2 regions of the Pelorhabdus sp. sgz311001 genome follow, and region 1 is predicted to be linked to the other one. Evidence: riboswitches for the same ligand, from Rfam matches in the RefSeq annotation. Region 1 holds a riboswitch; the other holds the start of a gene.
The links. Region 1 has a riboswitch for cobalamin ahead of AC0MXB_RS00635 (GNAT family N-acetyltransferase). Riboswitches for the same ligand answer to the same signal wherever they lie in the genome.
Positions count from the first base shown of each region.

Region 2: linked by a shared signal. The riboswitch ahead of AC0MXB_RS04880 (hypothetical protein) and the one ahead of AC0MXB_RS00635 (GNAT family N-acetyltransferase) in region 1 are both predicted to bind cobalamin.

Region 1 covers NZ_JBVXUT010000001.1:99,862-103,734, reverse strand. Annotated here, with positions in the region: gene AC0MXB_RS00645 (cob(I)yrinic acid a,c-diamide adenosyltransferase) at 1-253, opposite strand, end outside; gene AC0MXB_RS00640 (hypothetical protein) at 366-1,391, opposite strand; gene AC0MXB_RS00635 (GNAT family N-acetyltransferase) at 1,423-1,935, opposite strand; cobalamin riboswitch at 2,206-2,386, opposite strand; gene AC0MXB_RS00630 (biotin/lipoyl-containing protein) at 2,545-2,943, opposite strand; gene AC0MXB_RS00625 (OadG family transporter subunit) at 2,985-3,296, opposite strand; gene AC0MXB_RS00620 (sodium ion-translocating decarboxylase subunit beta) at 3,316-3,873, opposite strand, start outside.
Region 2 covers NZ_JBVXUT010000001.1:938,219-942,091, reverse strand. Annotated here, with positions in the region: gene nikB (nickel ABC transporter permease) at 1-457, opposite strand, end outside; gene AC0MXB_RS04885 (MATE family efflux transporter) at 545-1,675, opposite strand; gene AC0MXB_RS04880 (hypothetical protein) at 1,561-1,884, opposite strand; cobalamin riboswitch at 2,051-2,233, opposite strand; cobalamin riboswitch at 2,346-2,527, opposite strand; gene rpe (ribulose-phosphate 3-epimerase) at 2,733-3,386, opposite strand; gene rsgA (ribosome small subunit-dependent GTPase A) at 3,383-3,873, opposite strand, start outside.

The DNA of each region.
Region 1 (3,873 bases):
CATCACTCCATTGGGCTAATTCTTCCGGACTTAAGCTTCCCTCCTTCGCAATAAAAAAGGGCTTTCCTATTGTTTCAACAGTCAAATTCGGTGCTAGATTTTTCAATACGAGATGTTCACTATAACTTTTTGATTTCATAAACTGCAAGAAAAGCACCCGTTTTCCCGCTCCTAAAGCACGAATGGCTAAACCAATTGCCGCAGTTGTTTTTCCTTTACCATCACCTGTATAAATTTGGACATAGCCCCTCACAGCTGATCCACCTTCTTTCGCTTCATGGTATAGTACCATTATCTGTCTTTATACCACATTGTCCTAAAATGAACAAGAGGAAACCATAAAGGAACTTTCCAAGACCCCCACTTTAAAATTTTGCGGTTAAAGTAGTCGTAAAGCGGTTTCTGTCAGTAGACGCCCCGGAATGATTCACCGCTTTAATTTTTTTATAATCATAATCGCCAATCTTCAGCGAAATATTCTTATCGAATTTATGAATCCAGGCAATCGAATAACCCTGGGCATTGCTATTAGGATAGGCGCTCATTTCTGTAGCATTATAATCCGTCATAACTGCCTGATCTTCCACGTAATAATAGCTGGCAGTCAAGGTATTTTTAGCATCTAATGTATACTTCAGCGACATTTGCATTGCCTGATTTTCAGTCTTAGCACTTGATTTCAAAAGTTCTGCCGAAATTCCCACTTTATCATTCACAGCTCTACTGCCATAAACGCTCACATAATTAACCGTACTATCTGCGAAAGCATAGCGTGATCGCGTATCACTCCCGTAAGAAGTTCTTGCCAACATCACCCCAAGAGAAGATTGTCCATCTGGCGCATAGGTCCCTTGCAATACATAAAATTTATCATTCGAAAGATTGCCTTGATAGTTCGTCTTTGCACCAATAAAATTCAGATTCACTGCACCAACTTGTTTCGAAACAGACATAGCATAAGGTAAAGCATGACGGCCAATATACGTATTATCATAAACAAGACCGCCGCCTAAAGTAAGGCCTTGCAACCCGAGCACATATTTATAACCAGCATTTTGATATTTGATACCGAAAGCATCTAAAGCACTATTCTCTTGCTTCGTATTGCAAAAATAGTCAGCTGAAAAGACGCCATAATTATTATTTAATCTCTGATAAGTAAACCTTGTATAAGCCGATACATTTTCTGCAACCGGAAGAGTCGCATTTAAGGTCAAAGTTGTTTTTATGCCAGTGCGACTCCGATTCCCTGGATTTTCATCATGCTGAGAACGAGCATGCACCACTAGATTTCCGTCAAATTGCACACCATCTGGTTGGGCGGCAGCAGCCGCTTGGTTCATAGCCAATAATAAAGTGAAAGTTGTAATTCCTAATATCTTTTGCTTCAAACGAAAATCCTCCTCAAGTATCATTTCAAGATTATGCTAGTCCTTTTTCCATATGTACAATCTGTTCAGGCCCATCTTCTTCTAAGATAATCTTGAACCCCTGTTTTTTCCAAAAATTAAAACCGCCTGGCAAAAAATGATGTGTATGAAGGTAAACTTTTGTATAGTTTTGGTCACTTGCAAAAGATGACATAGTCTGTACCAATTGCGCACCAATCCCTTGGCGTCGAAAATTTTGTGATACATAGCAACGACCAAACTCAGCAGTTGTCGGTAAATGATACAAATTTTTCAATAAGGCAATTCGATCATTATACCTACACACAGCCCCGGTGCCAATCAATTCTCCTGTCGACAAAAAAGCTCCCCATAAATTACAATCTTCAGGTTGAATATAAGTGCGCTGCAAAGCTGCTACATCAGTCATATTTACACGTTTCCCCTTATGACAAAACAGTTCTACTAGCTGACTTTCCAAAAAGCTCTGTACCTTTAAAATTTCTTCCGCTAAAACTGGTCGTACTAAAATTTGCTTTTCTTCCACCCTTTAAACTCCCCCTGTACTAAATTGTTTAATATACTCATGCCGCCGCAATAAAAAAGCTCCTGCCAAAAGGGCAGGAGCTAGCGCAAAATCCTCTATACTGCTTAGGGCAAGAACAGAGCGCAATCACCTCCCCATCACTCGTGGGTGAGAAAAAATAAAACACTTCCTAATGAGATTAGGAAGTGTAAGCGCTCAAGTCATAGCCATAGCAAAAAAAGAAGCTAAGTTATTGTAGCAAAATCCCCTCCCTATCGTTCGTAGGTAAAAATGGTGATTATTGAACAGGCAGTTCTCCTGGCTCTGGATCATCGCGCCCTCAAACCTTCCCAGAACAATATGTTCCAGTGGCATATCTTGAGATTGCTCCCCATTACAGTGGCGGGACCGCGCCGGTATTTCACCGGTCTTCCCTATTAAGCCTTGCGGCACCTATCCTAAAAATTATTTAATTAATAAATTTTTTATTTTATAATAACAACATTACCCATTTTTGTCAAATTGATAAAAATAGTCCTAGCGTCCTTTTTATTACTAGATGAAACTATCGCAAACAGGCTAGATTCCGCAGAACCTAGCCTGTTTCTTTTGCCTATATTATAACCTTGCTTAGCCGACTACAACAAGCGGAGTACCAGCCTGTACAGGATCGCCAGCTTTGACTAGAATTTCTTTTACCACGCCATCAGCGCTGGAAAGAACAGGATTATGCATTTTCATAGCTTCCATAACGATCAGTTCCTGACCATTTTTTACAGCATCGCCAACATTGACTTTAACACTAATAATTTTACCAGGCATAGGCGAAGCAACTTTCGTGCCAGGGCCGCCAGCTTTTGGTGCTGCTTTCGGTGCTGGTGCAGGAGCTGCTGCTACAGGAGCAGGAGCTGCTTTCGGTGCTGCTACAGGAGCTGCTGCTTTAGGAGCTGCAGGTGCTGCCACGCCGCCAATTTCTTCTACAGCAACTTCATAGGTCTGACCATTTACTGTAATTGAATAGTTTTTCATAATAAATCCCCCTTTGGTGTCATACAATCATTGTTTACTGCTCAAAAACCGTTCATAACATCCTGGCGGCCAGCGGTTACCCACGCATCGCTGCCACGCCGAATACTTACGATAGTTACAGAAGCGCTACCAGAAATAGCGGCAATCGCTGCCGTAATCACGGCAATCAGCTCACTATCATCTTCTTGCTGTACCGAAGCCGTAGCAACTGCTGGAGTTGCAGGCGTTGCCGCCATAGCTGCAGGAGTAGTCGGCTGATTCTGCTCTTCCTTTTTTTCTTGCGCTTCTGATGTTACTTTCCAAATATAGCAAACGATAAGAATCACAATCAAGGCTATAAAAAATGTCAACATGAGGTATTTCCTCCTTTAATTAGTGAACGCCTAGGAGCGCCAGCATGATACCACCGGAAATAGCCGTACCAAATACACCAGCAAGGTTTGGTCCCATAGCATGCATAATCAAGAAGTTGTATGGATTTTCTTTTAAAGCAACTACGTGAGCAACACGCGCTGCGATAGGTACCGAAGCAATACCAGCTGAACCGATCAACGGATTGATTTTGCCGCCGGAAACTCTGTACATGATACGTCCGCCGATAATACCGGAGAAAGTACCGCCAGCAAAAGCAATCAAACCAAGAACGATAATTTCAATCGTTTCGAAAGTCAAGAAAGTATCAGCATTCATGGTGGAACCGATAGCAACCGTCAACGTAATGATGATGATATTGATCAAATCATTTGCTGCTGTTTGAGCCAAACGATCAACCACGCCGCATTCACGAAGCAAGTTGCCAAGCATCAGCATCGTAATGAGCGGAGCAACTGGAGGGAGTAACAAGTCAACAATAACCGCGATTACCATTGGGAATACGATTTTTTCTAAACGGCTTACAGGACGAACCTGCGTCATAATAACCATACGTTC
Region 2 (3,873 bases), 840 kb from region 1:
AAATATACAATAAAATAAGTCCTACCCAAAAACTCGGCATGGACACGCCCACAAAAGAAAAACCGCGAATCAAATAATCTACGGCGCGATTTCTATATACAGCGGAAAGAATACCGCAAGGCACTGAAATAAGTAGCATCATAACAAGAGCTGAACCTGCTAGCGCCAATGTACCAGGCAAACATTGCCAGAGCCGCTCAGCTACAGGCATTTTTGCCGAATAGGACATGCCCATATCGCCTTGTAAGACACCAGTAACCCAACGAAAATACTGAACATGAAATGGTTGATAGAGACCTAACTGAGCCCTTGTCTCCGCAATTGTTTCTTCCGACACAATGGTATCTCCTACCTCTAGCAGCATAGCTACTGGATCCCCTGGTGAAAGATACATTAGGCAAAATGTCAGAAAGCTTACGCCAATAAGGGTAATGCCCATTTGCAGCAAACGCTGCATAAATTGTTTTTTAGTCAAGACACCCGCTCCTTTGTTTTAGCTATATTGTTATTTGGGAACAACGCTTCTTTTTATCAACGCTTCTTTTTATTTTTCTGCAATGACTGCAACTTTTTTGTTAAGCCCTGGTAAATAGATCCAAAGAAATATCGATCTTCCCAGGCTGAATACCGTAAAGGCCAACCATATGCCATGGTTTCCTAATAATGGTTCTCCTAATAAAAAAACAATGAGACAGCCCAATAGCGAATAGAGCATAGAATTCCTGATAGGAGTCGACAATGTTGCGCCTGCAAAAATGCCATAAAGCTGCAGCCCCCAAACAGCGCTCAAAGGAAATAGACCGACCCAATATATATACATGTCAGCTAGTTGCTTCACTTCACTAAGATTAGTAAAAAGTCCAATCACCGCGTTTTTAAATAAACAAACCCCGCCAAACAAAAGAAATGCTGTAACCCAGCCCCAAAATGCAGTTAATTGGACTGTACTTTTGTACAACTTACCATCTTTTCCTCCTATGGCTTTCCCCACTAATATTGTAGCGGTATTGCCGATCCCGCCGAGCAAATTGGCCATAACAAAATGAATTTGCATCAATACAGCATTAGCCGCTAGTACAACCTCCCCATATCGCATGCCGTATATAGCCATCAGATTATATACTGACAAGAGGCATACTGTTCGTATAAATAAATCCCTATTGACCTTCATCATGGCGGTGAACGCCGCTATATTACATAATATCGCCAAGGAAATCCCGGTAATTGACACTTCTTTGATATGGTAAATCAAAACAAGCCCTAGGACCGTAGCCGCTATTTCCGAAATGAGGGTTGCTGTTGCCACACCATCGGCAGCCATGCCCCCTATCCGAACAAACAGTAATACCAGTAAAATATTCAAGATGTTCATGAAGATCTGTAAACACAGGGACAGTTTGACTTTAGACATGCCTGCTAGCCAGCCATTTATTACATAGCCAGTCAATACAAAAGGCGCTCCCCAAATTCGAATATCATAATAGGTTTCTGCTAATGTCCTGACAGCATCACTCGGTGTCACTAGCATAAAAGCGGCAATTTTGATTGGATACTGCAAGACTACAAGCAGTACGCCCAAAATAAAAGCAATCGCCATAGGCCGCAACAGCGCAGAGGTAATAGTCTTTTTATCTCCTGTCCCACTAGCCTGCGCACTAAACCCAGAAGTACTAATCCTAAGAAAACCAAGCGCCAATACATAGTATTGAAAATCAAAGTAGCAATTGCTACGCCGCCAATATAAGCCGCCTGAGGGAATCGCCCCATGACAGCCGTATCGACTACGCCAAGGAGTGGTGTTGAAATGGAAGAAATAATCAATGGAACAGCCAAGCTGAGAAATTTTTTATTATCACTACTCATTGCTGCAGCAAAAATGGTCACGATACCTCCATAATATTTTCATAATTTACACAAGAGACTGTACATTTGGTAAAACACACAAAAAAATCTCCTGACGTAAAGTCAAGAGATTTGAAAAATAATTAAAATGTTTGCTAAAAAGCATCTGTCAATTATCCAAATCCCCTCCCCGTCGCTCGCAGGTATAGCGGTGATTATAAAATAGGCAGTTCTCCTGGCTCTAGATCATAGTTTATCCAAACCTTCCCAAGACGTTTGTCTCAGTGGTATTTTTTTGGACTCACTCCCTATTACAGTGGCGGGACCGCGCCGGTACTTCACCGGACTTCCCTATTAAGCCCTTGCGGGCACCTACTTTGACATATTTAATTAAACCCTGCTCGGAAATACTAAAAAACCTCCCTGCATAAAACAGGGAGGTTTGGCATCACAAGATAAATTATTCTCATTTAATCCCCTCCCCATCGCTCGTGGGTAAAAAAACGGTGACTGACAGATAGGCAGTTCTCCTGGCTCTAGATCATAGTTTATCCAAACCTTCCCAAGACGTTTGCCTCAGTGGTATTTTTTGGACTCACTCCCTATTACAGTGGCGGGACCGCGCCGGTACTTCACCGGACTTCCCTATTAAGCCCTTGCGGGCACCTATCCCAAACTATGCAATTTTCATTATACATCATTTTACATTTCATAATTAGTATACCATTTATCACAATATATGTCAAACCTTTCAAAATATTGCGTGTTTAATTTATAATAGTATCAAGATAAACTCAAAAACAAAAACGCTTAAATCCTTTACATTCCAAGGGATTTAAGCGTTTTTCATTTTATAAATAGTAAACAGGAACATATCACCGTTAAGAAATTTAGCAGCCTTTTAAAGCGCGAATCACTGCTGCTTGATCTTTCGCGGAAAAAACAGCTGATCCAGCGACTAAAACCGTAGCGCCTGCTGCAGTAACAATATTGGCATTAGCAGGGCTGATGCCACCATCGACTTCAATTTCCGTTTTGAGATCCCGCTCTTCAATCATGCGGCGCAAACGTGCAATCTTATCGGTTACTGCTGGAATAAAGGCCTGACCGCCAAAACCAGGATTTACACTCATTAATAATACCATATCAATATCTGGCAAAACCTCTTCAATCAGGGAAAGCGGCGTTGCCGGGTTCAGCGAAACACCTGTTTTCATATTTTCTTTATGGATTTCCTGTAAGAGCTTATGAAGATGCACTGTCGCTTCGGCATGAACTGTTAGAATATCGGCGCCAGCTTTCGCAAAAGGAATTACATATTCCTCAGGCTTTTCTACCATCAAATGCACATCAAAAGGCAGCTTAGTAAAAGAACGAATAGCAGCCACAACAGGCGCCCCAAAGGTCAAATTCGGAACAAAATGACCATCCATAACATCAATGTGAATATAGTCGGCTCCCACTTCCTCCAGCTTCGCTACTTCAGCGCCAAGCTGAGAAAAATCTGCCGATAAAATTGAAGGAGCTACTTTTATTGTACTCATTTTCCATATCCCTTCTTATTAGCCTGCGCTTCATGCAGAATTGTCACATAGTTTTCATAGCGGCTCGACGAAATTCTGCCTTGAGCCACAGCTTCCTTCACTTGACACTGCGGCTCTTTATCATGAAGACAGGAACTAAATTTACATGCTTGTGGTAACTCATAAAACTCGGGAAAGCAGGTTTTCACAGTATCCTCCGGCAAAGTGATTTCCGTAAAGGAAAATCCTGGTGTATCAACAACAAAGCCGCCTGACTTCAACGGAAGCAGTTCTGCGTGACGCGTTGTATGGCGTCCCCGACCAATTTTATCACTTACCTGCCCCGTTTTAAGCAGTAAGCCTGATTCAATGGCATTAAGCAACGTAGACTTTCCGGCACCGCTTGGTCCTGAAAAGACAGTGATTTCACCATCAAGCAAAGCACGTAATTCGCTAATTCCTGCTTCGGATTTTGCATCGGTAAAAAACACTTTATAACCGATACGGC